One region of the Bordetella sputigena genome, then DNA from elsewhere that is predicted to be linked to it. Evidence: riboswitches for the same ligand, from Rfam matches in the RefSeq annotation. Region 1 holds a riboswitch; the other holds the start of a gene.

Region 1 (15,475 bases):
GTGGAGCGGGCCGTGCAGCTGTCCCACGAGAAATACTGCTCGGCGTCGGCGATGCTGGCGAAAACGGCGGAACTTACGTTTTCCGTGGACGTGGTGGAGGCCGGCGCGCCCGAAGCCGCGAGCGCAAGCACGAACCCGAACTGACCGGCAGCGGAACGCCATGCGCCAATACGAAGATTTCATGCGCCATGTCTACGAACACGGCGTCACCAAGACCGACCGTACCGGCACCGGTACGCGCTCGGTGTTCGGCTACCAGATGCGGTTCGACCTGTCGCAGGGCTTTCCGCTGGTAACGACCAAGAAGCTGCATACCAAAAGCATCTTCATCGAGCTGCTGTGGTTCCTGCGCGGCGACAGCAATGTCCGCTGGCTGCAGGAGCGCGGCGTCACGATCTGGGACGAGTGGGCGGATGCGGATGGCAACCTGGGACCGGTCTACGGCGTGCAATGGCGTTCGTGGCCCACGCCCAACGGCGGCCACATCGACCAGATTACGCAATTGCTGGATCAGATCCGCCGCAACCCGGACTCGCGCCGGCTGATCGTTTCGGCCTGGAATGTCGCCGACATTCCGCGCATGGCCCTGCCGCCCTGCCACGCGCTGATCCAGTTCTACGTGGCCGACGGCAAGTTGTCCTGCCAGCTTTACCAGCGCAGCGCCGATATTTTCCTGGGTGTGCCGTTCAACATCGCGAGCTATGCCTTGCTGACGCATCTGGTGGCCCAGCAGTGCGACCTGGATGTCGGCGACTTCATCTGGACGGGCGGCGATTGCCATATCTACAGCAATCACTTCGAACAGGTCGAACTGCAGCTGTCGCGCCAGCCGTATCCGTATCCCAGGTTGAATATCAAGCGCAAGCCGGCGTCGATCTTCGAGTACGAATACGAAGACCTGGAAGTGGTCGGCTACCAGAGCCACCCGCATATCAAAGGGGCGGTGGCGGTATGAGCGCGCCGGGCCGTCCCATGGGCGAATCCGCCCATGGGAAATCAGCAAGCGTTTCCGGTTCCGCGCACGAGCGGCCGCGGTTGACCCTGGTGGTGGCGTACGCGGCCAACCGGGTGATCGGACGTGATAACGGCTTGCCGTGGAAGCTGCCGGGAGACCTGGCGCATTTCAAGCGCACGACGCTGGGCCACCCCATCGTCATGGGCCGCAAGACCTGGGAATCGCTGGGCCGGCCGCTGCCGGGCCGCAGCAATATCGTCATCAGCCGCACGCCGGGCTATTCCGCCGACGGCGCGATCATCGTGCCGGATATCGATGCCGCGCTGCGCGCGAGCGGCGATACGGACGAAGTGTTCATCATCGGTGGCGCGCAGATCTTCGGCGCGGTGCTCGACCATGCGGACCGCGTCATCGCCACCGAGATCAAGGCGGATATCGACGGCGATGCCTGGTTTCCGCACCTGCCGGCATTCCGCTGGCGCGAGGTATCGCGCCAGCCGCAGCCGGCCGAAAACGGCTACGAATACGACTTCGTCGTGTACGAGCGAGCCTGAGCGCCACGCCCGCGCCTATCGAAGAAAGGCTCTTACGACGCCCAGCCACAACGCGTCCGTGGCACATCAAGCAAGGCGAGCGGTGATTATCCTCAAGCGCGGCGGGCGCGCAGCGCTTCGTCGCGCATGAATCGCCACAGCCTGGCGTCGTCCGAGTACGCCACGTTGAGCCTGATCCAGGGCACGTCGCGCTGTTCGGCGTCGAAGTAGGAGCCCGGCGCCAGCCAGATGCCGTCGCGCAAGGCCCGTTCGGCCAGGGCGTTGGCGCCGAAGTCGCCGGCGTCGACCGGCAGGCGGGCCCACAGGAACAGCCCGGCGCGCGGTTCGGCGTGCACCTGCATGCCGTGTTCGGCCAGGCAGCGGGCGACCGTCACATGCGCCAGCGCCAAGCGCTCCCGCAGCCCCGCCACATGCGCACGATAGCGGCTATCGCGCAAGGCTTCGTGCACCACCCGCTCCATGATTTCGGGGGAGGTCAGCCCCACCGCCATCTTGGTGCGGGCCATGTCCCGCACGACGTCCGGATGGGCAACGGCATAGCCCACGCGCACGGATGGACTGATGACCTTGGAATAGCCGCTCAGGTAAATCACGCGACGCAGCCCGTCCAGCGCGCCCAGCACCGGCGCGACGCCCGGCGCCAGTTCGCGCGAGATGTCGTCCTCGATGACCCAGCAGTCATGCTGTTCGGCGATGCGCAGCACCTGGTAGGCGTTGGCCATGGTCAGGCTGGTGCCGGTGGGGTTCTGCAGCACGGTATTGACGATCATCGCGCGCGGACGGTGCGCCTGCGCCGCGCGCTCCAGCTCGGCGATATCCAGGCCGTCGACCGTGCGCGGCACCGCCACGGCACGCAGCCCGGCCAGCCGCAGCAGCGCCAGCAGGTTGGCGTAGCAAGGCTGTTCGACAATCACTGCGTCGCCGGGGCGCAGCAGTGTGCGTATGGCGATATCCAACCCATGCGTCACACCCTGGGTTAACAGCACCTGCTCGGTATCGACGGGCATGCCCAACGATGCGGCGTGCGTGGCGATGGCCTCGCGCAGCGGCACGTAGCCGTAGGGATGCCCATAGCCGGCGATGCGCGCGCCCGGCAAGCGCGCGACGTGGCGCAGTCCCAGATGCAGGCCGGTTTCGTTCAGCCATTCACCCGGCAGCCAGCCGCAGCCCGACTTGACCGGAATGGAGTGGTCGGCGAATACATCGGACAGCAGCCATTCGGCGCCAGGCGTCGGCGGCTGCCACGGCCGGGGTACGGGCACCGGCGCCGGCGCCGCCGCGGGCGCCCGCGCCGCCACCCGGTATCCCGAGCCGGGCCGCGCCTGCAGCCAGCCCTGCGCGACCAGGCGGGCGTAGGCGCTGGCAACTGTAAAGGTGCTGACATCGTAGGCGCGCGCGAATTCGCGCACCGACGGCAGCGACATGCCGGGCGCCAGCGCGCGCGCCTCGATGGCGTGCACGACGGCATCGATCAGTTGCTGCACCAGCGTGGGCGCCTGCGCACGGTCGCGCAGAGGTCGGAAATCGAGGGGAAGATCGGCCATGTAGGAACCTGTACAGTTGTCCAGAATTCACCTGTACGGTCGATCATTTTTGCACGGATTGTGTATTTGCAGGGCGCGGCGGTAAGCCGAGAATGCCAGCTGATTCCCGCAACGTCGGGCTGCCGGACTCCCGTCCGGCGGACAGCACCGCACCGCCGGTCCGGCTGTCGCCCTATTCCCATCCCGGAGCCATCATGAACGCGCCGCACACGTCTACCGATCTGTCCCACCTTTGGATGCCGTTTACGGCCAACCGGCAATTCAAAACCAATCCGCGCATGCTGGCCTCCGCCAAAGGCATGTACTACACGTCGCTGGACGGCCGCCAGATCCTGGACGGCACGTCCGGCCTGTGGTGCGTGAACGCCGGCCACTGCCGCGAGGAAATCACAGAGGCCGTCGCACGGCAGGTGGGCACCCTGGACTACGCGCCCGGCTTCCAATTGGGCCATCCCCTGGCATTCCAGGCGGCCAGCGCCGTCGCCGGGCTGATGCCGCAGGGCCTGGACCGCATCTTCTTTACCAACTCCGGTTCCGAGTCGGTCGACACCGCGCTGAAAATCGCGTTGGCCTATCATCGCGCGCGTGGCGAAGGCCAGCGCACCCGCCTGATCGGCCGCGAGCGCGGCTACCACGGCGTGGGCTTCGGCGGTATTTCGGTGGGCGGCATCTCGCCCAACCGCAAGACTTTCTCGGGCGCCCTGCTGCCAGCCATCGATCACCTGCCCCACACGCACAACCTGGAGCAGAACGCCTTTTCCAAGGGCCAGCCCAACTGGGGCGCCCACCTGGCCGATGAACTGGAACGCATCCTTGCGCTGCACGATCCGTCGACCGTCGCCGCGGTCATCGTCGAACCCATGGCGGGCTCCACCGGCGTGCTGGTCCCGCCCAAGGGCTACCTGGAACGCCTGCGCGAGATCACCAGCAAGCACGGCATCCTGCTGATTTTCGACGAAGTCATCACCGGCTACGGCCGCGTGGGCGCCGCCACCGCCAGCGAATTCTTCGGCGTCACGCCCGACCTGATCACCATGGCCAAGGGCATCAGCAATGCCGCGGTGCCGTGCGGCGCGGTGGCGGTCCGGCGCGACGTGCATGACGCTATCGTGGAAAGCGGCCCGGCCGGCATCGAGTTCTTCCACGGCTATACCTATTCGGCCCACCCGCTGGCCTGCGCGGCCGTACTGGCGACCCTGGACATCTACCGCCGCGACAATCTGTTCGCCCGCGCCCGCGAAATGGCACCGGCGTTCGAACGGGCCGCGCACGGCCTGAAAGGCACGCAGCACGTCATCGACGTACGCAACATCGGCCTGGTGGCCGGCATCGAACTGGCGCCGCGGCCCGGCGCGCCGGGCGCCCGCGCGGCCGAGGCCTTCCAGCGCTGCTTCGACACCGGCCTGCTGGTGCGCTACACCGGCGACATCATGGCGGTATCGCCGCCCCTGATCATCGACGAGAAACAGATCGAGCAGATTTTCCAGACCATCGGCTCGGTGCTGAAGGAAATCGCCTGACCATGACGACCATTCCCCATTACATCAACGGCCAGCACTTCGACGGCCGCAGCGGCCGCAACGGCGATGTCTTCAATCCGGCGCGTGGCGAAATCGCCGCCCGCGTGCCGCTGGCCAGCGTGGAAGACGTGAACCTGGCGGTAGCCGCGGCGCGCGAGGCGTTTCCCGCCTGGTCGGAAACGGCGCCGCTGAAGCGCGCCCGCATCCTGTTCAACTTCAAGGCGCTGCTGGACCAGCATCAGGACGAGCTCGCCGAACTGATCACGCGCGAACACGGCAAGGTGTTCTCCGACGCCAAGGGCGAAGTCACGCGCGGCATCGAGGTGGTCGAATTCGCCTGCGGCATTCCGCACCTGTTGAAGGGCCAGTACACCGAACAGATCGGCGGCGGCATCGATAACTGGAGCATGCGCCAGTCCCTGGGCGTGGTGGCCGGCATTACGCCGTTCAACTTTCCGATGATGGTGCCGGCCTGGATGTTCCCCGTGGCGATCGCCTGCGGCAACACCTTTGTGCTGAAGCCGTCGGAGCGCGACCCATCGGCATCGGTGCGGCTGGCCGAACTGCTGACCGAAGCGGGGCTGCCCCCCGGCGTGTTCAATGTAGTGCATGGCGACAAGCAGGCCGTGGACGCGCTGATCGCCCATCCGGACGTGCAGGCGCTGTCCTTCGTCGGTTCGACGCCGATCGCCGAATACATCTACGCGCACGGCACGGCGCGCGGCAAGCGCGTGCAGGCACTGGGCGGGGCCAAGAACCATCTGGTGGTGATGCCGGACGCCGACCTGGAGCAGGTCACGGATGCGCTGATGGGCGCGGCCTACGGCTCCGCCGGCGAACGCTGCATGGCCATCTCGGTGGCCGTGGCGGTGGGCAGCGTGGCCGACACGCTGGTGGAACGCCTGGCGCCGCGCGTGCGTGCATTGAAGGTGCTGGACGGCATGGACCCGCAGGCCGAGATGGGCCCGCTGGTCACCGCGCAGCATCGCAACAAGGTGCGCGGCTATATCGAAGACGGCATCGCCGCGGGCGCGCAAATGGTGGTGGACGGGCGGGATATTTCCGTGCCGGGCAGCGAGAAGGGTTTCTTCCTGGGCGGCACGCTGTTCGATCACGTCAAGCCGACGATGAACATCTACCGCGAGGAGATCTTCGGCCCGGTGCTGTGCGTGGTGCGCGTGCCGGACTTCGCCTCGGCGGTGAAGCTGATCAACGAGCACGAGTTCGCCAACGGCGTGTCCTGCTTCACGTCCGATGGCGGCGTGGCGCGGGCCTTCGCGCGGCAGATCCAGGTAGGGATGGTGGGCATCAATGTGCCGATTCCGGTGCCGATGGCCTGGCATTCCTTCGGCGGCTGGAAGCGGTCGCTGTTCGGCGACCACCACGCCTATGGCGAGGAAGGCGTGCGCTTCTATACGCGCTACAAGAGCGTGATGCAGCGCTGGCCGGACAGCATTGCCAAGGGCGCGGAATTCACCATGCCGGTGGCGAAGTAGTTATTGCTACCCACCGCCGCGCTGCGCGTGGCGGTGGCAGCAGCGGGCCCGGGCGGCAAGGCGCGGGACCCGCACATGGGGGACTATCTGGCGATAAGAAGGCCCGGCGCGCGAGCGCCGGGCCTTTTCGCTTCAGGCATACGCCTCGACAGGCAGGCACGAACACACCAGGTTGCGATCGCCATAGGCGTTATCCACGCGCGCCACCGGCGGCCAGTACTTGCCGTCCTTCAGCGACTCCAGCGGATAGGCGGCCTCGCGCCGCGTGTAGTCGTGATGCCATTCGTCGGCCATCAAGGTGGCGGCGGTATGCGGGGCGTTCTTCAGCACGTTATCGTCCCGATCCCGCTCGCCGCGCTCGATCAGCGCGATTTCCTGGCGTATCGCGATCATGGCGTCGACGAAGCGATCCAGTTCGGCCAGGCCTTCCGATTCCGTGGGCTCCACCATCAGCGTGCCCGCGACCGGGAAGCTCATGGTGGGCGCATGGAAACCGTAGTCGATGAGGCGCTTGGCGATGTCTTCCGCCGACACGCCGCTGCTGTCCTTCAGCGGCCGCACATCCAGGATGCACTCGTGCGCGACCCGGCCATTGCGGCCGCAATACAGCACGGGATAATGCTCGCGCAGGCGATGGGCGATGTAGTTGGCGTTCAGGATGGCCACTTCGGTCGCCCGCAGCAAGCCCTCCGCCCCCATCAGCGCGATGTAGATGTAGGGAATCGGCAGGATGCCCGCCGAGCCGAACGGCGCCGCCGACACCGGCCCGACCTTGGCGCCTTCCGGCAGCTTGCCGGCCGCATCCACCACGCCGGGCAGATAGGGCGCCAGATGCCCGCGCACCGCCACCGGCCCCACGCCCGGACCGCCGCCGCCGTGCGGAATGCAGAAGGTCTTGTGCAGGTTCAGGTGCGACACGTCGGAACCGAACTTGCCGGGCTTGGCGAGCCCCACCATGGCGTTCATGTTGGCGCCGTCCATATACACCTGGCCGCCGGCCTGATGCACGATGTCGCAGATCTCCGTGACGGCCTCTTCGAACACGCCATGCGTCGACGGATAGGTGATCATCAGCGCCGCCAGGCGATCGCCCACCTGCGCCACCTTGGCGCGCAGATCCGCGACGTCCACGTTGCCGTTGGCGTCGGAGGCCACGACGACCACCTGCATGCCGGCCAGTTGCGCCGACGCGGGATTGGTGCCGTGCGCCGACGACGGAATCAGGCAGACGTTGCGCTGATGCTGGCCATTCGCCTCATGGTAGGCGCGGATCGCCAGCAGGCCGGCGTACTCGCCCTGGGCGCCCGAATTCGGCTGCAGGCTGACGGCGTCGTAGCCGGTGATCTCGCACAGCGCGGCCGACAGCTTGTCGATCAGCTGGCGATAGCCGGCGGTCTGCGCCGCGGGCGCGAAGGGATGGATGTGCGCGAATTCCGGCCAGGTGATGGGAATCATCTCGGCCGTCGCGTTCAGCTTCATGGTGCACGAGCCCAGCGGGATCATGCTACGGTCCAGCGCCAGATCCTTGTCCGCCAGCTTGCGCAGGTAGCGCAGCATATCGGTTTCGGACTGCACGCTGGAAAAGACCGGATGCGCCAGGATTTCGCCCTGGCGCGCCAGGGAGGCCGGGATGCCGGCGCCGGCGCGCGGGTCCAGCGCGTCGATATCGATCGCGGCAGCAGTCTTGCCCAGCCCGCTGGCGAACACGCCCGCCAGCTGCGTCAGATCGGCGTCGGTGACGGTCTCGTCCAGCGATACCGCGACGTGCTCGCCATCCACCGCGCGCATATTGATGCGCACCGCGTCCGCGGCCGCCAGGACCGCCGCGGTGGCGGAACCCGTGCGCACGTGCAGCGTATCGAAGAAAGTCTCGTTGACGACCTTGGCGCCCAGGTCGCTCAAGGCCGCGCGCAGGATGGCGGTGGCGCGCTGCACGCGCTGGGCGATGCGGCGGATGCCGGCCGGGCCGTGCCAGACGGCGTACATGCCCGCCATCACAGCCAGCAGCACCTGCGCCGTGCAGATGTTGGACGTGGCCTTTTCGCGGCGGATGTGCTGTTCGCGCGTCTGCAGCGCCAGGCGCAGCGCGTTGTTGCCCTGCGCATCCTTGGACACGCCGACCAGGCGGCCCGGCATATTGCGCTTGTAGGCGTCCTTGCAGGCCATGAAGCCCGCGTGCGGGCCGCCGAAACCGAAGGGCACGCCGAAGCGCTGCGCCGAACCCACGGCGATGTCCGCGCCCCAGGCCCCCGGCGGGGCCAGCAGGGCCAGCGCCAGCAGGTCGGTGGCGCATGCCACCACGGCGCCGCGCGCGTGGGCGGTTTCGGCCAGGGCGCGATAGTCGTCCACGCCGCCCAGGCTGCGCGGGTATTGCACCAGCACGCCGAAGCAATCGGGCAGCCCGGCGGTTTCATCGCCAACGACGATTTCGATATCCAGGCCTTCCGCGCGGGTGCGCACGACCTCGATGGTCTGCGGATGGCAGTGGCTGGAAACGAAGAACACATTGCTGGACGACTTCGCGCCGCGGCGGGCCAGCGTCATGGCTTCCGCGGCGGCCGTGCCTTCATCCAGCAGCGACGCATTGGCAATGTCCAGACCGGTCAGGTCCGCCACCATGGTCTGGTAGTTCAGCAGCGCTTCCAGGCGGCCCTGCGAGATTTCCGGCTGGTAAGGCGTATACGCCGTGTACCAGGCGGGATTCTCCAGGATATTGCGCAGGATGACGTTGGGCGTATGCGTGCCGTAATAGCCCTGGCCGATATAGCTGCGGTAGACCTGGTTGCCGCGCGCGATGTCGCGCAGTTCGGCCAGCACGTCCGGCTCGCTGCGCGCCGGCGGCAGCGCCAGCGGCGCCTGGGTGCGTATGGCGGGCGGCACGACCTGGCTGATCAGGTCTTCCAGGCTGTCCGCGCCCAGCGCGCGCAGCATGGCGGCCTGGTCGGCATCGGAAGGACCAATATGGCGGGGAATGAAATCGGTGTGCGTGTCGAGGGGGCGCGACATGGTATCTCTTGAAAGTGGCCTTACAGGGCTTCGTAGCCGGCGGCGTCCAGCAGCTTGTCCAGATCGGCGGAGTTGTCCGGCTTGATCTTGAAAATCCAGGCGGTGTAGGCGCCGCTGTTGATCTGCGCGGGATCGGCTTCCAGCGCGTCGTTGAAGGCGACGACCTCGCCCGCCACCGGCGCATAGATGTCCGATGCGGCCTTGACCGACTCCACCACGCCGGCCGTATCGCCGGCGGCCAGCTTGGCGCCAACCTTGACGTCGCCGACGAAAACGAGATCACCCAGTTGTTCCTGGGCCTGGTCGGTGATGCCGACGACGAAGACGTCGCCTTCGGCTTTCACCCATTCATGCGATTCGGTGTACTTGCGATCGGTGGGCAGGCTCATGGAAGGAGCTCCTAAGAATTCAAAAATCGTGGCAAGGATGAATAGAGAGGTAATGCGCGCCCCGCCCATGCGGTACGCGCCGGCATGGGCATCGCCAGTTTACGGTTGTTCGATGGCTTTGCCGTTGCGGACGAAGGGCAATTTGCACACGGTCGCCGGCACCCACTTGCCGCGGATGTCCACTTCGACGGTATCGCCGGGATTGACGCCCACCGGCATGCGCGCGAAGGCGATCGACACGCCCAGCGTCGGCGACATCGTGCCGCTGGTGATTTCGCCATCGCCATGCGACGTGCGCACCGCCATATGGGCACGCATCACGCCGCGTTCGTTCAGCTTCAGGCCCAGGAAAGCGGCCGGCGTGGCGAACTCCTCGATGGCCGCGCGGCCGATGAAGGCGCGCGCCGGATCCTTCAATGAGACGGTCCAGGTCAGCCCGGCCTGCGCGGGCTGGGTGACTTCGTCCATGTCCTGGCCGTACAGATTCATGCCGGCTTCCAGGCGCAGCGTGTCGCGCGCGCCCAGGCCGCAGGGACGCACGCCCTGCGCGGCCAGGTCGTTCCACAAGGCGACCACTTCCGTGGAGGGCAGCACGATCTCGAAGCCGTCCTCGCCGGTGTAGCCGGTGCGCGCCACCAGGGTGTCGGGTTCGAAGCGCGCGGCGGTGAACGGCGTCAGGCTTTCCGTATCAGCCTTCCAGGCCGGACGCGCGGCCCAGACCTTGGCACGCGCATTCGGCCCCTGTACGGCCACCATGGACAGATCCCGGCGCGGCGCGATGGAGACGGATAGCCGGGCGGCAATGGCGATGCGCTGCATCCAGGCGACGTCCTTGTCGGCGGTGGCGGCGTTGACCACCACGCGCCAGCGGTCGGCGGCGAAGAAATAGACGATCAGGTCGTCGATCACGCCGCCCTCGGGATTCAGCATGCAGCTGTACAGCGCCTTGCCGGGCGTGGCCGTCAGCTTGGAGACGTCATTGGCGATCAGGCGGCGCAGGAAGGCCATGGCGTCGGCGCCCGTGACGTCGACGTTGAGCATGTGCGACACGTCGAACATGCCGGCATCCTGCCGGACGGCGTGGTGCTCTTCCAGCTGCGAGCCATACGCCAGCGGCATGTTCCAGCCGCCGAAGTCGACCATGCGCGCGCCGGCATCGATATGGGCTTGCGCCAGGGGGGTGTTCTTCAGGGGGTGCGACATGGCAAAAAGCTCCGGACAGCGGCGGTAGGGGGCCGATAGTGGGCCATCAGGGTACCGTTAGGGCGGCGGATACCGGCCTGGATGCGGAAAGCGCCCAAGACCGGCCGTGTTTCCGCCCCTCTGTCCTTTTGCCTGAGAGTTGCCCCGCGCATGTGGATGGCGGGTTTGCACCTTCGGCGTCCGGGCGCATCGCGTGTAACGGACGGCCGGCTCTCTCCAGAGCGCTGTGTTCGTCCGGGCGCCGAATGCGGCGCGGTCCGGGCAAGGCATGCTGCGGTATGGGTTGCCTGAGCGATTCCGGGCGAATTGCGCCTTCGGCGGCGGCGCGCCGGGGGGCGTGCCGCTCTCTCCCGCACGATGCGTGACAGCGTGGCGAAGAATACAACTCAGGCCAGGGCGGTGTCCAGCAGCATCATCAGCACGAAGCCCAGCATCAGGCCGCCCGTGGCATAGACCTCGTGCCCCTTGCGATGCGATTCCGGGATGATCTCGTGGCTGATGACGAACAGCATGGCGCCGGCGGCGAAACCCAGGCCCCAGGGCAACAGTACCGTTGACCAGGCCATCACCGCGGCGCCGGCCAGCGCGCCGATCGGCTCGATCAGCCCGGACACCATGCCCAGGGTCACGGCGAATGCCCGGCCATAGCCCGCCGCCAGCAGGGCGACCGCGACGACCAGGCCTTCCGGCACGTCCTGGATCGCGATGCCGGTGGCCAGCGCGCCGGCGCGCATGGGATCGGTGCCGCCGAAGCCCACGCCGATGGCCAGGCCCTCCGGCAGGTTGTGCAGCATGACCGCGAAAATGAACAGCCAGGTGCGCTTGAGCATGCGGGCGTCATGTCCTTCCCGGCCCTTGATGAAATGCTCGTGCGGTACGCAGCGCTCCAGCCACAGCAAGGCCGCGCCGCCCAGCAGGATAGCCGCGCCCACCGTCATGCCGGCGCCCCATGGGCCGGCGCCGAGGTCGCGCGCGGCCTGGATCCCCGGGGCCACCAGCGAAAACGCGCTGGCCGCCAGCATCACGCCGGCGCCGAAACCGAACATGGTGTCCTGCACCCGCTCGGACAGGCGCTGGGAAAACATGACCGGCAAGGTACCGGCCGCCGTCGCCCCCGCCGCGATCAGCCCGCCCAGCCAGGCGTTGGCGATCTGCGGATGGCTGTCTTCCAGGGACAGCCATATCGCCCAGGCACCGATCGCGGCCAGCAGCGGCACGACGACCATCAAGGCCTTGCCGGCGCCGGCGCCGGCCAGCGAACGTATGTGCGTGTTCATGTTGCGTCCCTTTTCCCGTGATGCGCGTGGCGTGCGCATCTTCTTTGCTCGCATGGCACGCGTGGTGGTCTGGGTGGCGACCCGCGTGGTCGCCCAGAGAGCAAAAAACGCGCCGCGCCGGACAGCTGGCGTTCAGTTTCCACTACGCGTGCCGAGGGAACAAGGGCGAGCGGTACGAAACGGCACCAGATTGGCCGGATCCAGAAGAATCCGCTCATGCGGAAGGGATTCGGACAGCGCGAGTCGCGCGGCGCGGGCCTCGGCACGCCAGGCCTGGACGTCCAGCCCCGGTCAGAGCGCCCGGCCGCAAGCGACGCCGGAGGCCCAGGCCCACTGGAAGTTGTAGCCGCCCAGCCAGCCCGTCACGTCGACGGCCTCCCCGATGAAGTGCAGGCCGGGCACGCCGCGCGCCTGCATGCTCTTCTGGTCCAGGCCGCGGGTGTCGACGCCGCCGCGCATGACTTCCGCCTTCTTGTAGCCGGCGGTGCCGCCGGGGGTCAGGGTCCAGCCGTGGATATTCCGCGCCAGTTCGCGCAGGATCCTGTCCGGAATATCGGCCAGGCGCGCGCCCGCCAGCGGCTGGCCGCGCCCGTCCACGACGCCATGCAGCCACTGTTCGGCCAGTCGGCGCGGCCAGAGCGCCGCGAGCGCCGTCCCCAACTGCTGGCGCCCGCCGGATTTGGCCTCGATCAGCTCGCGCGCCAGATCGCGCCCGCTGGCCAGGTCCAGCGTAATGGGTGCTCCGGGATTCCAGTAACTGGAGATCTGCAGGATGCCGGGCCCCGACAGGCCCCGGTGAGTGAACAGGATGTCTTCCAGGAATTCGCCCTGCCCGCTGCGCACGCCGGCCTCCAACGCCACGCCCGACAAAGAGGCGAAGGGCGCCCACTGGGCGGCATCGAAGGTCAGCGGCACCAGGGCCGGCCGTGGCTCCACCACTTTCAGGCCGAACTGCCGGGCCACTTTCAAGGCGTAATCGGTGGCGCCCAATTGCGGTATCGCCATGCCGCCGGTGGCCAGCACCAGTTTGGCGGCGCGCAGCACGCCATGGCCGGTGGTGCGCAGTTCAAAGCCCGCATCGGCGACGCGGGCGATTTCCGCCACCGTGCAGGGCATGCGCCACTGCACCTGGCCGGCGTCGCACTCCGCGCGCAGGACGTCGATGATGGACTCGCTGGAATCGTCGCAGAACAACTGCCCGCGGTGCTTCTCGTGCCAGGCCACCCGATGGCGGCGCAACAGGTCCAGGAAATCGCGCGGACCATAGCCGGCCAGCGCGGAGCGGCAGAAATGCGGGTTCTCCGACAGGAAATTCGCCGGCCCCGTGCCCGTATTGGTGAAATTGCAGCAGCCGCCGCCGGATATGCGGATTTTCTCCGCCAGCCGGTCGGCGTGGTCGATCAGCACGACCCGCAGGCCGCGCTGGCCGGCGACGGCGGCGCACATCATGCCCGCCGCGCCGGCGCCGATGATGGCGACGTCGAACATGCGCGCGCCTTACTGGTCCTGGTCTTCCTTCAGGCAGTCGACGTAGTAACGCACCTGGCCGTCGGCATCGACGTCCTCCGCCAGGCCGTGGATGTCGGTTTCAAAGCCGGGAAAGCGTTCGTTGAATTTGCGCGCGAACTGCAGGTATTGCACGATGGTGCGGTTGAAGCGTTCGCCCGGAATCAGCAGCGGGATGCCGGGGGGGTAAGGCGTCAGCAGCACGCCGGTAACCCGTCCCTCGAGCTCTTCGATCGCCACGCGTTCCACCTGGCGGTGCGCCATGCGCGCGAAGGCGTCGGAAGGCTTGAGCGCCGGCACCATATCGCTCAGGTACATCTCGGTCGTCAGGCGCGCCACGTCGCTTTCGCGATAAGCCTCGTGGATCTGCTGGCACAGATCGCGCAGGCCGATGCGCTCGTACTGCCGATGGTCGCGGCAGAATTCGGGCAGGATGCGCCACATCGGCTGGTTGCGGTCGTAGTCGTCCTTGAACTGCTGCAGGGCGGTCAGCAGCGTATTCCAGCGGCCCTTGGTGATGCCGATGGTGAACAGGATGAAGAACGAATACAGGCCGGTTTTTTCCACCACCACGCCGTGCTCGGTCAGGTATTTGGAGACCAGCGCCGCCGGAATGCCGGTTTCGCCGAAGCTGCCCGAAATATCCAGGCCCGGGGTGATGATGGTGGCCTTGATCGGATCCAGCATGTTGAAGCCGTCGGCGATATCGCCGAAGCCATGCCAATGGTCGCCCGATTCCAGCAGCCAGTCGTCGCGGTTGCCGATCCCGTCGGGCACCAGCCGGTTCGGCCCCCAGACCTTGAACCACCAGTCGTTGCGGCCGAACTCGGATTCCACCTTGCGCATCGCACGGCGGAAATCCATGGCTTCGCGGATGCTTTCCTCGACCAGGGCGGTGCCGCCCGGGGGCTCCATCATCGCGGCCGCCACGTCGCAGGACGCGATGATCGCGTACTGCGGCGAGGTCGACGTATGCATCAGGTAGGCTTCGTTGAAGATATTGCGATCCAGCTTGCGGGTCTTGGACTCCTGCACGATGATCTGCGAGGCCTGCGAAATGCCGGCCAGCAGTTTGTGCGTGGAGTGCGTGGCGAAGACCATCGCCGATTCGCTGCGCGGGCGCCCTTGCCCGATCGCATGCATATCCTGGTAGAACTCGTGGAAGGCCGCGTGCGGCAGCCAGGCTTCGTCGAAATGCAGCGTGTCGACGTAGTCGCCCAGCTTTTCCTTGATCATCTCGACGTTGTAGATGACGCCGTCGTAGGTGCTTTGGGTCAGCGTCAGGATGCGGGGCCGCTTGTCCTTCGCTTCGCGCGCGAACGGATTGGCCTCGATCTTCTTCATGATGCTTTCGGGTTCGAATTCCTCGATGGGAATCGGCCCGATGATGCCCAGGTGGTTGCGCGTGGGCCGCAGGAACACCGGGATCGCGCCCGTCATCGTGATGGCGTGCAGGATGGACTTGTGGCAATTGCGGTCGACCACCACCACGTCGCCGGCCGCCACGTTGGCGTGCCACACCACCTTGTTGGAAGTCGACGTGCCGTTGGTGACGAAGTAGCAATGGTCGGCGTGGAAAATACGCGCGGCGTTGAGCTCCGATTCCGCGACGGGGCCGGTGTGATCCAGCAGCTGGCCCAGTTCGTCCACCGCGTTGCAGACGTCGGCGCGCAGCATGTTTTCGCCGAAGAACTGGTGGAACATCTGGCCCACCGGGCTTTTCAGGAAGGCCACGCCGCCGGAATGGCCAGGGCAATGCCAGGAATATGAACCATCCTGCGCGTACTTGACCAGCTCGCGGAAGAACGGCGGCGGCAGGCTGTCCACATAGGCGCGCGCTTCGCGGATGATGTGGCGGGCCACGAACTCCGGCGTGTCCTCGAACATGTGGATGAAACCGTGCAGCTCGCGCAGGATGTCGTTGGGAATGTGCTGCGAGGTGCGGGTTTCGCCGTACAGGTAGATCGGGATGTCCGCATTGCGAAACCGCAGTTCGCCGATGAAGGTCCGCAGGTTCTTGATGGC
Region 2 (15,475 bases), on a different contig from region 1:
GCACGCGGTGTGCTGCCGGGCGGAAGCGGCCTCGGACGTACACTCGGCATGGTTCCAGAAGGCGGTGAAGGCCGGTGTCAAAGTTGCTCTCGGTTCGGATCTGCGCCCGCTCAAAGACGGCGCACTGCTGGAGATGGGCCTTTGGGCGCGCGCCGGAGCCACCACGTGGCAGACGCTGGTGGCGGCCACCCGCAGCGGGGCCGAGCTCTGTGGCGTCGGGCATGAACGCGGCACGGTGGAAGTCGGGAAAATCGCTGATCTGATCGTTCTCAAGGACAATCCTCTCGACAACATCAACAACATCCGCTCCTTGCAACTCGTCATCAAGGACGGCCGCGTGATCTCGGATAAGCGTGCGGAAGGCCAGGCGAAGCAGACCTGCCTATGACGCAGCCAAGCCGCGCTTGAGACGAACCATCATGGGTCGTCAATTCGGTACCTGCCAGGACCGCGGCACGGGCGCTCTGGCGCACGCAGCGACGAAAAAGTTGACGCGACCACGGTTCAGGCAGGTAATGACGCGACTTACTGACGATCCAGGTACGTGGCGATCTGGCTTTCTTCGTGCGTGACCTGGGTTCTCAGGACGGAGAGAAAATCTCGCGCGGTGTTCGAAAGCAGCCGACCTGCCGGAATCGCCTGGATACACACCACCATCGCTTCGACTGAAAGCCTGCGAAAGGTCAGCCCACGCTTGCTGTACTCAAATGCAGTGATCGGATTTACCACCCCGATGCCGAGTCCAGCCAAGACGAGCTCGCACACGCTAAAGGCATAGGGTGCGTGGACCAGAATGTTCAAGCGGACATTGTGCTCTTCGAGAAATCGCTCGAGCCGCAGCCGAGACGAATCTTCGGGATTGAGCGCGATGAAAGGAACCTCAGCCAACTGGTGGGGTTGGATCACCTTGTGCCGAGCGAGCGGGTGAGCTTCCGGCATGACCACGACGCCCGGTTGTTCTGCAAATACCGTGGTCTCGATGCCTTCCGTCGTAATTTCGTCCGCGAAAAATCCGATGTCGAACTCGCCTGCAGCAACGCGCTCCCGAACCTGACAGGAGCTCAGGATTTGCAGCGAAACGCTTGGCCACTCCATCGGTTGCCTACCCTCTCTCATCCTGGCGAGCGCCCGTGGAATCAGGCCTGCGCCGAACGCGGGATTGCATGCGATCTGCAACGTCCTGACGCCAAACTCCCTCAACGTCCTCATGCGATGAGCGATCGCGCTAAGGCCTACGAACATCCGGTCGATATCGGGCAGCAAGGCCAGGGCCTCAGGCGTAGGCTGTAATCGGCCGCGAAGACGGAGAAAAAGCGGGAAACCCGCTTCAGCCTCGAGACGTTTGATCGATTTGCTGACCGCCGGTTGCGAGATGCCAAGCAGGTTGGCGGCTTTTCTGGACGAGCCCGATTGAAGAATAGCCCTGAACATCTCGATTTCATTGACACGCATGGTGAATATTCAAGAATATGGGCTATGAATTCGTTGCATCGCGTCAGCGAAAAAGCCGAGGCAAGACGTAACGCTGTTGAACGCCGCAACCCCACCGAGGGAACCGCTGGTGCGCGCAGTGCTAGTCACCGGCGCAGACTCTTTGCGGATTCTCCGGGGTCGGGTCTTCGGTCGCTCCAGCCGACCTGCCGCCCGCCCCTCCTCGGTGGTCATCCCGGCATCACAAGGTCAGGCCGTGGCGCGCGGAGAAACGCTGGCAATGCCGCTGCTTAACTGGGCGGCCGCGCTACCAATAATCTGTGCCACTTGGTCCGCCGTCGCAGCGGAGAGTGTCCAACCGAGGTGGCCGTGCCCGGTGTTGTAGAAGACGTTGGGCTTCTTGCCTCTTCCAACACGCGGCATCATGTCGGGCATCATGGGGCGCAGGCCCGCCCAAGGCACGACTTGCCGCGTGCTGACCCCCGGAAAGCATCGAGCGACCCAATCAGTCAGTGGGCGTATTCTGTCCGCGCGGATGTCTCTGTTATCGCCGTTGAACTCAGCAGTCCCTGCAATGCGGAAGCGGTCGACCCCAAGTCTGCTGGTGACAATTTTAGTTTCGTCATCGAGCAGGCTGATGGTCGGCGCAGCTGCCTGGCTGGCTTCATCCGTCAAGTTCACGGTGATCGAATAGCCTTTTACCGGGTAGATATTCACGCGGTCGCCTAATTGGGCGGCCAGGGCACGGCTCGCGATTCCCGCTGCGATCACCACAGCGTCGAAGCGGGCCTTGACTTCTTCCCCGTTTTGCTCAAACACGATCGTTGCTTCATTCCCATCGCTCATGACGTGTTTGACACTCGTCCCGTACCAAGTGGATACCCCCAAACGCTCGATGGCCGCAGCCATCCCGATTGTGAACTTGTGGATGTCACCCGTGGAATCGCTTTCGGTGTAGTACCCGCCGTAGTACTGACCCGCCAGTGTCGGCTCGAGGGCGTGAATCTCTTGCGGCGTCACGGCGCGCCGCTCGAGGCCTCCCGCGGCAAGCAGCGCAGAAACGCGCCCGGCATGATCGAAGCCTTTTCGATCGCGGTAGATGTGCAGAATGCCTCGTTTCACCAAATCGAAGGAGATGCCCTCGGCGCTCGCCCAGTTGAATAGCTGCTCGCGGGCTGCGATGGCGAGTCGAGCAGTCTTCGTGGTGTTGCTTTCGTAGCGCGGAATATTTGCCACGAACTCAGCGAACCACGACAACTTGTGCCAGCTGGGTTTGGGATTGACAAGCAGCGGCGCATCGGGCTTGAGCATCCATTTCACCCCCTTGAGCAAGGTTGAGGGGTGCGTCCACACCTCCGCGTTGGAAGCAGACAGCTGCCCTCCATTCGCGAACGAGGTCTCCATCGCTGCATACCGATGCTTCTCGAACAAGGAGACAACGAAGCCACGCTTTGCGAGCGCGTACGCGGTGGTCACTCCCGTGATTCCACCGCCAATGATTGCGATTGATTTCATGATCCAGGCCCAAACGTCAATGAGAGGTATGCATGCGCCAGCGCGCTGCATGCCCCCTCTGTTTGGAACCTGAGAGATTCACGTCACATCGTCGAGACGGACGCTTGCTCCTGCGGTGTGATGGTAGACGACACCATCTGCTCTTCAGAGTGCTATTGCCTGATCGGTCCTTTTGCCTGAGAGTTTCCGGGGCGGTTGCTCCTTCGGCGCCTTATGTCTTGCGACAAAGGGCTCTCCCGAACAGACCGGACGATGATATGTGATCAGCACGCGTTGCGCAAGCAAGGCTAACTTGCGCCAACCAGCATAATGGCCCACTAGATCCGGGGCATCTCGAACACGACCTCGCGTAGTGGAATGCGGCATCCCGGCACCCATCAATTCCGCGAGCAAGACCCGTCGTTGTACTGCTAATTGAAGACTGCGCGGCTTAGGATCGTCAGCGCTGCGCCTGTGTGTCCGTCCCATCTCTTACGGACGAGAGATGCTGATAGAGCTTGCTCCCTTCCCCAATCGCATGCTCACGCAAGAGCTTTTCAATAAGATTGGCATCTCGCGCCACCAATGCGTCAATGAATGGTTGGTGGTGGTTCACAACGTCCTGCGGCTTGGCAACGAAGTTGTAGGTAGACGCGACAAAGATGCGGATCTGCTGCTCGACCAAGCGATAGTGCTCGGCAAGACGCTTGTTTCCGGCCAAGTCCACAATGGTTCGGTGCAGGAGGAAGTCCTTATCCGCGATGATGTGGTATTTCCCTCCCGAGCATGCGGTCAAGAGGTTCGTGAATGCCGAGGTCAATACCCGCTCACGCTCATGGTCCATGCGCTCACACAAAATGCGCGCCGCCGTTCCCTCCAGCCCCGCTCGAAGCGTGTACAGCTCCCACAGATCTTCCGTCTCTATGGACGCGGTAGCCCAACCAGTGAACGGGGTCTGCTTGACCAGCCCCTCTTGCGCGAGCTGGTACAGCGCAATCCGGATCGTCCCGCGCGAAAGACTGAGCTGATCAGAAAGGCTGACCTCGGTGATTCGAGTACCCGGCAAGATTTCTCCGGACACGATTTGCTTCCGCAAAGCTTCCGTCGCCAACTGTTCTGCAGATTGCTTTTTGACCGCGGTCAGTGCCATACGGGTACCACTCGAAGCCGTAGAGTTCGAGATTGTACGAGATTGTCAGCAATCAGCAAAGAAAAACGTGCCCGGGTGCCCGCGGGCCAAATGGGGAATCGACGATCAGGCACGAGCGGCGCACATGCCGCCCTACTTCTCCTTGAGCTTCGTCTGCAGGAGCTGCTCCTCTTCCGCCAACTGTGTGCGAAGGGCCACTAGGAATTCTTTGGCGGTGCCCGAGAGCAGTCGTCCGGCGGGAACCGCTTGGATGCAGATGACCGTTGCATCGAACGATAGCTTGCGAAACGTCAGGCCTCTGGTGCTGTAATCAAGCGCGGTGATCGGGTTCACGATACCGACACCCAGCCCTGCCAGAGCCAGTTCGCAGACGTTGAGTGCGTAAGGGGTATGGACGGCAATGTTCAACTGGACGCCGTGCTCCTTGAGCTTTTCCTCCAGCCGCCGGCGCGACGAGTCTTCCGGATTCATGGCCAAGAAGGGGACTTCGGCCAGATGGTGCGGCTGGATGAGCGTGTGACGTGCCAGCGCATGATTTTGCGGCATCACGACCACACCGGGCTGCTCGGCGAAGACGGTGCATTCCAGCCCGTCAGTAACGACCTCGTCTGCAAAAAAGCCTACGTCGAACTCGCCCGCAGCCACACGCTCCCGCACATCCCGAGAGCTCAGGATCTGCAGAGAGACGTTCGGCCGCTGGTCTTCGTTTTTCGACCGCGCCATGCGCGCCAACGCGCGCGGAATAAGTCCCGAGCCAAAGGCGGGATTACTGGCGATCTGTAGAGCGCCGACACCGAACTCCCTGAGCGCCTTAATGCGATGAGCGATGGCACTGAGCCCGACGTACATCCGATCCACATCGGGAGCAAGCGCCATGGCTTCCGGCGTCGGCTGCAACCGTCCGCGGAGCCGCAGGAACAGTGGAAATCCCGCCTCGGCCTCAAGGCGCCGGATCGCCTTGCTCACCCCGGCCTGCGACAAGCCGAGCAGGCTTGCGGCCTTCCTCGCCGATCCTGCTTGAAGGATGGCCCTGAAGGTTTCAATTTCAGTGACGCGCATGGAGCACCCAGATTGTGCGATGTCGGCAAGCATATAACCAAACGATGCCATGTGATAACTGAACGTTCAACTCCGCGACAACGCGGCTGACAAAATTGATCTTTATGGTGCATGTAACACGCGCACCAACCGCCTTTATTACTTTGCGACGCCTCCGTTCGACACTGCGTCAGCCTGTGCTCGAAGAGTTGGAACGGAGGCAGGTGCAGGCCAAGGGGAGCTCCCCCTCGGGCAGTACCTTTTACTCGACCGATTTGGAAGGATCACCCTTGGAAAAAGCCGCGCTCTATCCCGCCGACATGCATGACCGCCTCAAGAGCATGCCCGAGTTCATGGGCTTCGCTGTGCCGATTCATCGGGCATCGACCATCAAGTTCAACACGGTCGAAGATTTCACCAACCGCCGTAGCAGGCTGTTCGATGGCTTCAGCTATGGCCTGTACGGCACTCCCACCGTCAGGTACATGGAAGAGGAGATCGCGAAGCTCGAAGGCGGCAAGTACTGCCTTTCCACGCCTTCCGGCCTGTCGGCCGTCAACCTCCCCATGTTGGCGCTACTCAAGGGCGGCGATCACATCCTGGTCGCCCAGAACGCATACGGCACCACACGCGAGTTCTGCAACACTTTCCTGTCGCGGCTTGGCATCCAGCACACGATCATTCCAGCAGATGCCACGACCATTCAGCCGTGGTTGACGCCCTCGACGCGACTGGTGATTCTGGAATCTCCAGGCTCGTACACCATGGAGATCCAAGACATGGAGAAGATTGCACACGAGGCTCACGAGCACGGAGCCCTGGTCTCCATCGACAATGCTTGGGGACTGGGCCTGACCAAGCCTTTCAAGCATGGAATCGACATCGTCTGCAACGCGCTGTCCAAGTACGCGAGTGGCCATTCCGACGTCTGCATGGGGTCTGTCACAGTCAATGATCGCGAACTGTATGAGCGCCTCAAGACGGCCTCGTTCATGCTCGGGGAAGGCGTTTCCTCGGACGATGCATCCTTGGTGCTGCGAGGCCTCCAAACATTCGACGTCCGCGTCGCGGAGCACGCCAAACGTGCCCTGACTGTTGCCGACTGGCTGAAGAAGCAACCGACGGTCGCACGAGTAATCTGCCCTTCTCACCCGGAAGACAGCCAGCACAATCGGTTCTCTCAGTACTTCAGCGGCGGAAACGGCCTGCTGAGCGTGATTCTGAAGAAGACAGCGGATAGCAGCGTGATCGAGATGGTCGAAGGCTTCAAGATGTTCAAAATCGGCGCCAGCTGGGGAGGAACGCACAGCCTCGTCGCGCCGATTCGAGCCAACACATTTCCCTGGCTCGACGAAGAGGAGCGTGGGAACTGGTTGCTGCGTCTTCACATCGGACTGGAACCGTTCGACTTTCTGCAGCGTGACCTGGAGGATGGCTTTGCGGCCCTGAGCGCGCGGCAGCGGGCGTAGATCAGATCGGGAGGGGGCATTGCCTGCTCCGTCACGTGCAATCCCAATTTGGTGCACTGGACCGACTTCGCGCGCCAGTTAGGTGCACTTAGCACCTGATAGCCGCGGATGACTCGTTTTGCAGGTGTAAACCCCTATTCATAAGAGACGCCCCAAGCTGCAAGATAGCTGCCGATTGTCAGCAATCATCAATTGTCTTCTACAACTGTTGCTTTGGGGTGTTATGAAAATCACGAGCGCGAACATCTACCTGGTCAAGGGCGGCCCGATCACTCCCGTGATCCTGGAGCTTGAAACGGACGCAGGAATTTCGGGCATCGGGGAAGCGGCCATTGCCTACGGGCTAGGCGCCTCAGCCGCCGCGGCGATGCTGGACGAAATGGTCACGCGCGACGTCCTTGGGAAAGACCCCGCCCGCATCGAAGAGATCTGGCACGTTCTCTACGACCAGTCCTTCTGGACGAAAGGTGGCGGCGCCATCTCATTCGCGGGCGTCAGTGCGATCGAACAAGCTCTGTGGGACATCAAGGGCAAGGCTCACGGCCTGCCTCTGTACGAATTCCTCGGCGGCAAGATCAACAACCGTGTCCCGGTCTACGCGAACGGTTGGAACTATCACTGCTACAACGCACTGGACTGGGCGCGCGCAAGCGAACGCCCCTTGAAAGACGGCTTTCGCGCATTGAAGTGCTACCCCTTGGCCACGCAGTTGCCCGGCGGAACCCTGCGCCACGTGACGCGCCGCGCACTGGACAAGGAGTTCATGCAGCTCGCCTATGACCGCGTCAAAGAGCTTCGCAATGCGGTCGGACCCGACGTCGAGATCATGCTCGACCTGAGCGGTGGGCTGACCACGGATGAAATAATCCGTCTCGCACGCCGGTACGAAGAGTTCGACATCACCTGGATTGAAGAGCCCGTCGATCCCTTCCATGAAGAGGCGCTGAAGAAAGTCTCAGACCGCGTCAACATTCCGGTGGCGGCTGGCGAACGCGTCTACACCTCGCGCGGCTTCCATCGCCTGATCGCAGAACAGGCCGTGGACATCGTACAACCGGACATCGGCAACACCGGTGGCCTCTTCGAAACCAAGAAGATTGCCGCGATGGCTGAGGCGGCCAATATGCGCATCGCGCCTCACAACTGCGCAAGCACGCTGTCGACTGCGGCAAACGTCGCGCTGGCAGGCTGCCTTTCGAATCTGCTGAACGTTGAGTTGTACCCGTACTTCTCGGATCATCCCGGCTACGTCGAGGTGCTGACCAGGCCGTTCGAACCCCGCATGAAAGACGGCTACCTGGAAGTTTCCGATGAGGTCGGCCTTGGCGTCACGCTCGACAAGACGCGGCTAAAGGACCACCTCTGGAAAACCGTGCGTTGAAGTGCCTACCGGGTGCGGATGCGAGCGCACGCAGGCGCACCTACATCCCCTGTTCCAAACTCACAAGAGGTGTTCCATGAAATGGCATTTTCGTGTTCTGAGCGCGATCGGCGCTTTGCTCCTTCTCGCCGCGCAAGGCGCGTTCGCTCAGGGCTCCAACTGTCTTCCGGCCCCGCCCAACCTTATCGAACCCGGCACGCTGACGGTCGGCATCTCGCTCGCCGCGCCGCCGACGGCCTTCATGAAGGACGACGCGGCCGCGGGTCTCGACCCGGAGCTGATGACCGCCATCGCACAGGCCATGTGCCTGAAGCCCAAGTTCGTGAACATGGCGTTCGCTGGCCTGTTCCCCGCGCTGATCGCGAAGAAGATTGATGTGATTCACTCGCAGGTCGGGATCACTGACGTGCGCAAGCAGTCGTTCGATTTCGTCACCGTTTTCGTTGGCGGTGTGCGACTCATCACTCAGGCGAACTCCAAGCTGTACTTCAACACCGAATCGGACACCTGCGGGTACACCACGGCCATCATGGGCGGTTCGACGCAAATGGCGGCACTCGAGCGCGTGAAGGACTCGTGTCCCGCGAACAAGCCGATGACGCTTCGGCCGTTCGGTGGCCAAGCGGAAGCCATGAACGAAGTGGCGCGAGGATCTGCGAATGCGGCCTTTGTGGACTGGGCCGTTGCGACCTACGCCGTTGCCCAGCGCCCGAAGGACTTCGCCATCGCCAGCCCCATCCTGAGCGGGAAGGGGCCGAACACGCAGCGCAACCGCATCGGCATCGTATTCCGCAAGGGTGAAACCGCCAACGTCGCCGCAGTGGAGGCAGCATTCAAGCGCGTCGTGCAAAGCGGCGCGTACGACGCGATGCTTGCCAAGTGGAGTCTACAAGAAGGCGATTTGCGAAAAGTCAACGACTAAGAAGAGCGCACGGCGGAGCGATACATGCATTTCGATTTGGCGTACTTTTTTGGGCTGCTTTTCTCGACGCGGTTCTTCGGCGCGGTCTGGATGGTGGTGTGGATCACCGTCGTTTCCATGATTCTGGGTATTTTGATTGGAACTGCAGGAGGGATCATCCTGACCTCGCCGCTGCCTAAGATACATCCGTTCATTCGGGCCTACGTAACGTTCTACCGTGGCATTCCTGTGCTTGTCCAGATCGTGTTCTGGTACAACGGATTGGCGGCACTGACCGGTGGCGCCATCAACTTGCCCGCCATTACTGCCGGCATCCTAGCGCTGGGTGTCAATGAAGGGGCTTACATGACCGAAATCGTCCGATCCGGCATCCAATCGGTCGACCGCGGACAGCGTGAGGCGTCCCAGGCTTTGAACCTCAAGTACTGGACGATGATGCGCAAGGTCATCCTGCCGCAGGCCGTGCGCGTTGCCATCCCGCCTACGGGCAACGAAGTGATCAATATGATCAAGAACACCACGTTGCTGTTCACGATCGCCATTCCTGAGGTTTTCGGCACGGCCGTGAACATCTATAGCCAGAATTTCAAGTATTTCGAAGTCCTCTGCGTCATTGCGCTTTGGTACGTCGCGATCGCTTTCGTCTACACGCAAATCCAACGGCAGGTCGAACGGCATTTCAACCGCGGCCGTCGCGGACTCTACGCCTAAGCTCGCCGTACGGTCGGGCGGCTTTCGGGCCGCTCGGCCCATCGTCTTCGCACCGATCGAATCCGATTCACAGCAACAAAAACGGCGCGCGTGCGCTCGTCCTATCACAGGATCTTTTGCAATGATTAATCCTACCCTTATCCGGGCGCAAAAGCTGAACAAATGGTATGGCGCTCACCACGTCCTCAAGGACATCGATCTGCAGGTTGCGAAAGGCGAGAGGGTGGTTATCTGCGGCCCATCCGGCTCGGGGAAGTCCACGCTGATCCGCTGCATCAACCGACTGGAAAGACATGAGAAGGGAAAGATTGAGATCGGCGACGAAGAACTGAACGACACCAGCGTTTCCAGGATCCGCTCTCGCATTGGCATGGTGTTCCAGCAGTTCAACCTCTTTCCGCATTTGACGATCCAAGAGAACTGCATGCTAGCGCCGATGCATAGCCTGGGTCTCTCGCGCAAGGAAGCCGAGGCGCGCGCGAAATCCTACTTAGATCGCGTGCACATCGGCAACCAAGCATTGAAGTACCCCGCGCAACTCTCGGGCGGCCAGCAGCAGCGTGTGGCCATCGCGCGCGCACTCTGCATGCAGCCGGAGATTCTGCTCTTCGACGAACCGACTTCGGCCCTAGACCCCGAAATGGTGCAAGAGGTTCTGGACACTATGACTGAGCTCGCCAAAACCGGCATGACGATGATGTGTGTCACCCACGAAATGGGTTTTGCTCGCAGCGTTGCCGACCGTGTCATCTTCATGGATCAGGGCGAGATCGTGGAGGAAGGTACCCCGGAGGCACTCTTCGGAGGCCCCAAGACGCAACGACTGATCAACTTCCTGGGGCACGTCGGTGTCCGTCACTGAGGCCGGCCTGAGCATGCTGCGCGTCTACGTTCAAAATCAGAAAGAGCGGGGAGAGGCGTACCAGATCACGCCAGAACGGTGGCGTTCCACCGTTCATTTGCCTGCGGAGAAGGTCCACGCTACGTTCCACGACAAGTCGAACGTGGATCTCGCCGCCTTGGGCGTCGCCGACGTGTGCGTGGGTTCAGGATTCGATCCGGCCTTGATACAGCGCCACGCACGGAAGTTGAAGCTTCTACACGTCACCAGCGCCGGTGTCGAGAAATACCTGCCGCTCGACTGGCTGCCTGATGGCGCCGTCTTCACCAACAGCCGCGGAGTGCATGCCGGCAAGGCTGAGCAATATGCCTTGATGACGCTGCTAATGCTGTCGTCGAAATTTCCGCTCTTGGCTGACGCGCAACGGCATCACCGCTGGGCGCCCGTACTTACGCCCATGACTATGGGCCAACGAGTCACCATCGTTGGGCTTGGCAATCTCGGTACCGCGGTTGCCCGCGCCGCGCAAACGCTGGGGATGGATGTGACGGCGGTGACTCGCTCCGGGAAACCTGCTTCCCATGCGGCGAGGGTCGTCCCGACCAGCAATCTAAAGGATGCTGTCTCGGACGCCAACTACGTTGTGCTCACCTGCCCCCTTACCGACGCCACACGGGGCTTGATAAGTGATGAAGTCATCAAGTCCATTCCACGTGGCGGCGGGCTAATCAATATGGCAAGAGGTGCAGTCCTTGACACGACAGCGCTCATCAACGCGTTGCGAGAGAATCATTTAAGCGGCGCGGTGCTGGATGTCTTTGATGAAGAGCCACTTCCAGCCTCCAGCCCGTTGTGGAACTGTCCCAATCTGGTGATCACGCCACACGTCTCCTGCGATGAGCCGCTCGGATATATCGAGAAGACGCTGCAATCGCTAAACGAGAATCTGGCGCAGCTGCTGGAGGGTCGGCGACCGAATATAAACGTCGTCTCGCCGCTCCATCAATATTGATGCGCTATTCGGCCACTTCAGTAGCTGGCGTGTGACTTCGTAGATGTCGTCAACACCGCCACCATTCGTAGCGGAACGGCGGCCAGAAGTAAGCTAACCCTTGATTTAATTGGTCGGGGCGGCGGGATTCGAACTCGCGACCCTCTGCTCCCAAAGCAGATGCGCTACCAGGCTGCGCTACGCCCCGACGGCCGTCCGGGTTTCGAACGGGCCTGCATTGTACCCGAGATATCCGCACCATTTCGGCGCCGGCACCTTGCCAAAGCCGGGCCCATCCACCGCGCCAGGGTTAGTTCTAAATACGGAACAAGTACCAAATGTGGTATTTTCCCGGCAGGAGCGACCCGACATGACTACCGATCTGAAATCCCTGAAACGCGACCTGGCATTGGCGCATCGCCTGCTGGTGGACCAAGGCGCCATGGACGCATTCGGCCATGTCAGCGTGCGCCATCCCGACCGTCCCGACCGCTTCCTGCTGCCCGTCGCTGGCGCGCCCAGCCGGGTCACGCCCGACGACATCATCGAATACGACATGAACGCGGAGCCGGTCGAGCCGACGTCGGCGGGGCTGTTCTCGGAGCGCATCATCCACAGCGCGATCTTCCGCGCCCGCCCCGATGTCGGCGCGATCTGCCATCATCATTCGCCGGCCATCATGCCCTTCGCGCAAACGGGCGCGCCGCTAAAGCCCAGCTGCCAGACGGGCGCCGCCATGGGCGCCCAGGTGCCCTACTGGGATAGCCGCGACGAGTTCGGCGATACGCGCCTGCTGGTCGTCACACAGGTCGAAGGCGATTCGCTGGCACGCGCGCTAGGCCCATGGTGGACCGTATTGATGCGCCGCCATGGCGCGACAGTCGCGGGACGCGATCTGCATGAATGCGTCTTCCGCACGGTACATGGCTGCGCCGACGCGGCCAGCCAGATACGCGCGGCGGCATTGGGGCCGGTGCAGGTACTCAGCGAGCAGGAGCAGAATCTGGCCGGCACGCTGCGGCCCGATCCCATCAAGCGCTGCTGGTCGCACTGGACGGCGGTGATGTCACCGGCGCTGGCACTGCCCGACGCATGACGGTCGAGTCGCCGGACCTGGAGCTCGTCGGCGCATAACGCCTGGGGATAGGGAACACGGCGGCGCTCGATCTCCACGCGCCGCCGGAAATGCGCGAGGCCGGATTATTCCGACGTGGCGGCGGACTTGCCGCGGCGCGCGGCTTTCGGCGCCGCGCCAGCACCTCCATCCTTCGCCGCCCCACCCTGCGCGGCCGGATCCGCATCCAGCAAGGCGCGCAGATAATCCACGGCGGCCGGTCCCTTCAACGCGGTCTTCCAGGCATCCTTGACGATCTGGTCGTGCAGCTTCAGCGCTTCCGGCGCGGAGGTCAGCATGGCCACGCCCACCCGGATATTCGGCTGCGCGCCCAGGCGGAAGGGGCTGATGGTAAGCGTACTGCGCTCCGCCTGGCGGAATATCTGGAAGCCGTTCATCGGCAAGGTGTCCGTCACGATGCCGATCTGCACGCCCAGGTTGTCGGCCTCGATCAAACCGGCCAGATGTTCGATCTCCGCGCGGGTGGCCGCATGGCGGTCGCGCAAGGTTTTCTCGGGCAGATCATTGCGGCCCAGCAGCCCGCCGTTCAGGAAACGCGTGATCTGTTCCGCGGAAATCAGGTTGACGATGCTGGGACGCCGGCGCATATAGGTGCGCTTGCGCTCGCGCAGGATTTCCATGATCAGGTCGATATCGGCCAGCGTGCGCTTGCGGCGCGGCGCGTCTTCCGGAACGCTCTCGCGCAGCACCTGCTCCAGATTGCCGTCGAACTCGTCGGAGGCCAGCAGGAATGACACCGGACCCGCCAGCACGATGATCTGGTCCGCGCTTTCCTCCAACTGCCGGGTACGCTCGAAGTAGCTCACGGCCGAGGCCATGTATTCGATTCCCACCCCCAGCAGCGTCGGCATGGAAACATCCAGCAGGTCGGACAGGCGCTCCAGCGTGTCCACCTTGGCGATCTCGCCCTTTTCGACACGGTAAAGCGCCGTACGCGAAATACCGATCTTCTGCGCCACTTCGTCGGCGCTCAGCCCCGACGCCATGCGAAAGGCCTTGACCCGTTTTCCTATGTCTTCGTAGCGCCAGCGCATTCCTGAAACTCCTGTCCCCTGTCAACCACGCGCGATTTCCGTGGGCTGCCCGCGCCGGGCAAATCCGCCGCCGCGCAATGTGTGCGGATTGTATAGCGGCAAACCAAATTTGGGACGGTAGCCCAGGGTGGCACAGGGGCGCAGGCGCCTGGCAAAAATCAAAACGGCGCCGCGCCATGGGGCCGGTGGAAACCTGGCAGTCCATCGTCGAGGACGAGTCGGCTCGTCGCGGTTACCAACTTCATCGATTACTGCCGGCGGTACACCGATATGCCCTGTCTGGTGCGCCTGGTACCGCATGAAGGCGGACTCGTGCCGGACGGGCTGGTGCGCACATCCGATTTCCCGGATGCGCTGGGCCAGTCCAGCAATGCCGAGTGGAAAACCGTGGTCATCGACGACGCCACGGGCGCGCCGGCGGTGCCCGTGGGTTCCGTGGGCGTTCGCTGGGACCAGAAGACATGCTGGTCGCCACCGTGTACGACCTGTTCATCGCCAATTACGGCCTGGATCAAGGCCTGGGCGGCCCCAATGTCGCCGGCAGCTACGAAGACGTGCCCTACACGCCCGCCCGGCAGGAAACCATCACCGGCGTCAAGCGCGCCGACGTCATCGCGGTGGCGCGCCAGTTCGCCGACAACGCCGAAAAAACCCAGAGCAAGTCCATGGTGCTTTACCTGGCGGAAGTCCGGTGCACGCCGATCACCGGCGAGCGCCCGGCCTAGCCGAAGCGGCCCGTGATGTAGTCTTCCGTTTCCTTGCGGCGCGGCTTGACGAAGATCTGGTCGGTATCGCCGAACTCCATCAGTTCACCCAGGTACATGTAGGCAGTGTAATCCGAGCAGCGCGCCGCCTGCTGCATGTTGTGCGTCACGATGACCACCGTGTACTCGTTCTTGAGTTCGGCGATCAGTTCCTCGATCTTGGCGGTGGAGATCGGATCCAGCGCCGAGCACGGTTCGTCGAGCAGCAGCACTTCAGGCTTGATGGCGACGCCGCGCGCGATGCACAGGCGCTGCTGCTGACCGCCCGACAGGCTATTGCCGCTTTGATGGATCTTGTCCTTGACCTCGTTCCAGAGCGCGGCCTTGGTCAGCGCCCATTCCACGCGCTCGTCCATCTCGCCCTTGCTCAGGCGCTCGAACAGCCGCACGCCGAAGGCGATGTTGTCGTAGATGCTCATGGGAAACGGCGTCGGCTTCTGGAACACCATGCCGACCTTGGCTCGGATCAGCGAGATATCCGTTTTGGTGGTCAGCAGGTTCTCGCCATCCAGCAGGATCTCGCCTTCCGCGCGCTGGCCGGGATACAGCTCGAACATGCGGTTGAACGTACGCAGCAGTGTCGACTTGCCGCAGCCCGACGGACCGATGAAGGCGGTGACCTTCTTTTCCCGGATGGACATGTTCACGTTGCGGATCGCGTGGAACTTGCCGTAGTAGAAGTTCAGGTTCTTGACCTCGAGCTTCGAGGCGGTGGATTGTGCGGTGTTTTCCATATCGTTTCCCAAGGCCGCGCCTGTGGCGCGAGCGGCGGATCAGGTCGGTCGGGTCAGGACTTGCGGAACATGTTGCGGGCGACGATATTGATCGCCAGGACGACCAGCGTTATCAGGCCGGCGCCGGCCCAGGCCAGGTTGTTCCACTCCTTGAAGGGGCTGGCCGCGAACTGGTAGATCACTACCGGCAGGTTGGCCATGGGCGCGTTCATGTTCAGGGACAGGAACTGGTTGGACAGCGCGGTGAACAGCAGCGGCGCGGTTTCGCCGGAGATGCGGGCGATGGCCAGCAGTACGCCGGTCATGATGCCCGAGCGGGCGGCGCGGTAGCAGACCATGGTGATCATGCGCCACTTGGGGCAGCCCAGCGCGGCAGTGGC

What was found. Region 1 has a riboswitch for glycine ahead of gcvT (glycine cleavage system aminomethyltransferase GcvT). Riboswitches for the same ligand answer to the same signal wherever they lie in the genome.
Region 2: another riboswitch for glycine. It lies ahead of ACNA0R_RS05945 (D-amino acid dehydrogenase); the one in region 1 lies ahead of gcvT (glycine cleavage system aminomethyltransferase GcvT).

Annotation. Positions count from the first base shown of each region.
Region 1 is NZ_CBCSCA010000009.1:19,940-35,414, reverse strand. It holds gene ACNA0R_RS17695 (OsmC family protein) at 1-144, shown strand, start outside; gene ACNA0R_RS17690 (thymidylate synthase) at 161-955, shown strand; gene ACNA0R_RS17685 (dihydrofolate reductase) at 973-1,509, shown strand; gene ACNA0R_RS17680 (aminotransferase-like domain-containing protein) at 1,602-3,053, opposite strand; gene aptA (omega-aminotransferase AptA) at 3,248-4,573, shown strand; gene ACNA0R_RS17670 (CoA-acylating methylmalonate-semialdehyde dehydrogenase) at 4,576-6,069, shown strand; gene gcvP (aminomethyl-transferring glycine dehydrogenase) at 6,202-9,075, opposite strand; gene gcvH (glycine cleavage system protein GcvH) at 9,096-9,464, opposite strand; gene gcvT (glycine cleavage system aminomethyltransferase GcvT) at 9,564-10,667, opposite strand; glycine riboswitch at 10,778-10,897, opposite strand; glycine riboswitch at 10,932-11,030, opposite strand; gene ACNA0R_RS17650 (ZIP family metal transporter) at 11,054-11,944, opposite strand; gene ACNA0R_RS17645 (BaiN/RdsA family NAD(P)/FAD-dependent oxidoreductase) at 12,236-13,432, opposite strand; gene ACNA0R_RS17640 (Orn/Lys/Arg family decarboxylase) at 13,442-15,475, opposite strand, start outside.
Region 2 is NZ_CBCSCA010000003.1:104-15,578, forward strand. It holds partial or broken gene ACNA0R_RS05935 (amidohydrolase family protein) at 1-388, shown strand, start outside; gene ACNA0R_RS05940 (LysR substrate-binding domain-containing protein) at 526-1,452, opposite strand; gene ACNA0R_RS05945 (D-amino acid dehydrogenase) at 1,681-2,946, opposite strand; glycine riboswitch at 3,101-3,195, opposite strand; gene ACNA0R_RS05950 (GntR family transcriptional regulator) at 3,386-4,075, opposite strand; gene ACNA0R_RS05955 (LysR substrate-binding domain-containing protein) at 4,208-5,167, opposite strand; gene ACNA0R_RS05960 (trans-sulfuration enzyme family protein) at 5,404-6,582, shown strand; gene ACNA0R_RS05965 (mandelate racemase/muconate lactonizing enzyme family protein) at 6,806-7,963, shown strand; gene ACNA0R_RS05970 (transporter substrate-binding domain-containing protein) at 8,040-8,885, shown strand; gene ACNA0R_RS05975 (amino acid ABC transporter permease) at 8,910-9,596, shown strand; gene ACNA0R_RS05980 (amino acid ABC transporter ATP-binding protein) at 9,718-10,458, shown strand; gene ACNA0R_RS05985 (D-2-hydroxyacid dehydrogenase) at 10,472-11,449, shown strand; tRNA gene ACNA0R_RS05990 (tRNA-Pro) at 11,560-11,636, opposite strand; gene ACNA0R_RS05995 (class II aldolase/adducin family protein) at 11,799-12,524, shown strand; gene ACNA0R_RS06000 (helix-turn-helix domain-containing protein) at 12,629-13,597, opposite strand; partial or broken gene narZ (nitrate reductase subunit alpha) at 13,838-14,271, shown strand; gene pstB (phosphate ABC transporter ATP-binding protein PstB) at 14,319-15,095, opposite strand; gene pstA (phosphate ABC transporter permease PstA) at 15,149-15,475, opposite strand, start outside.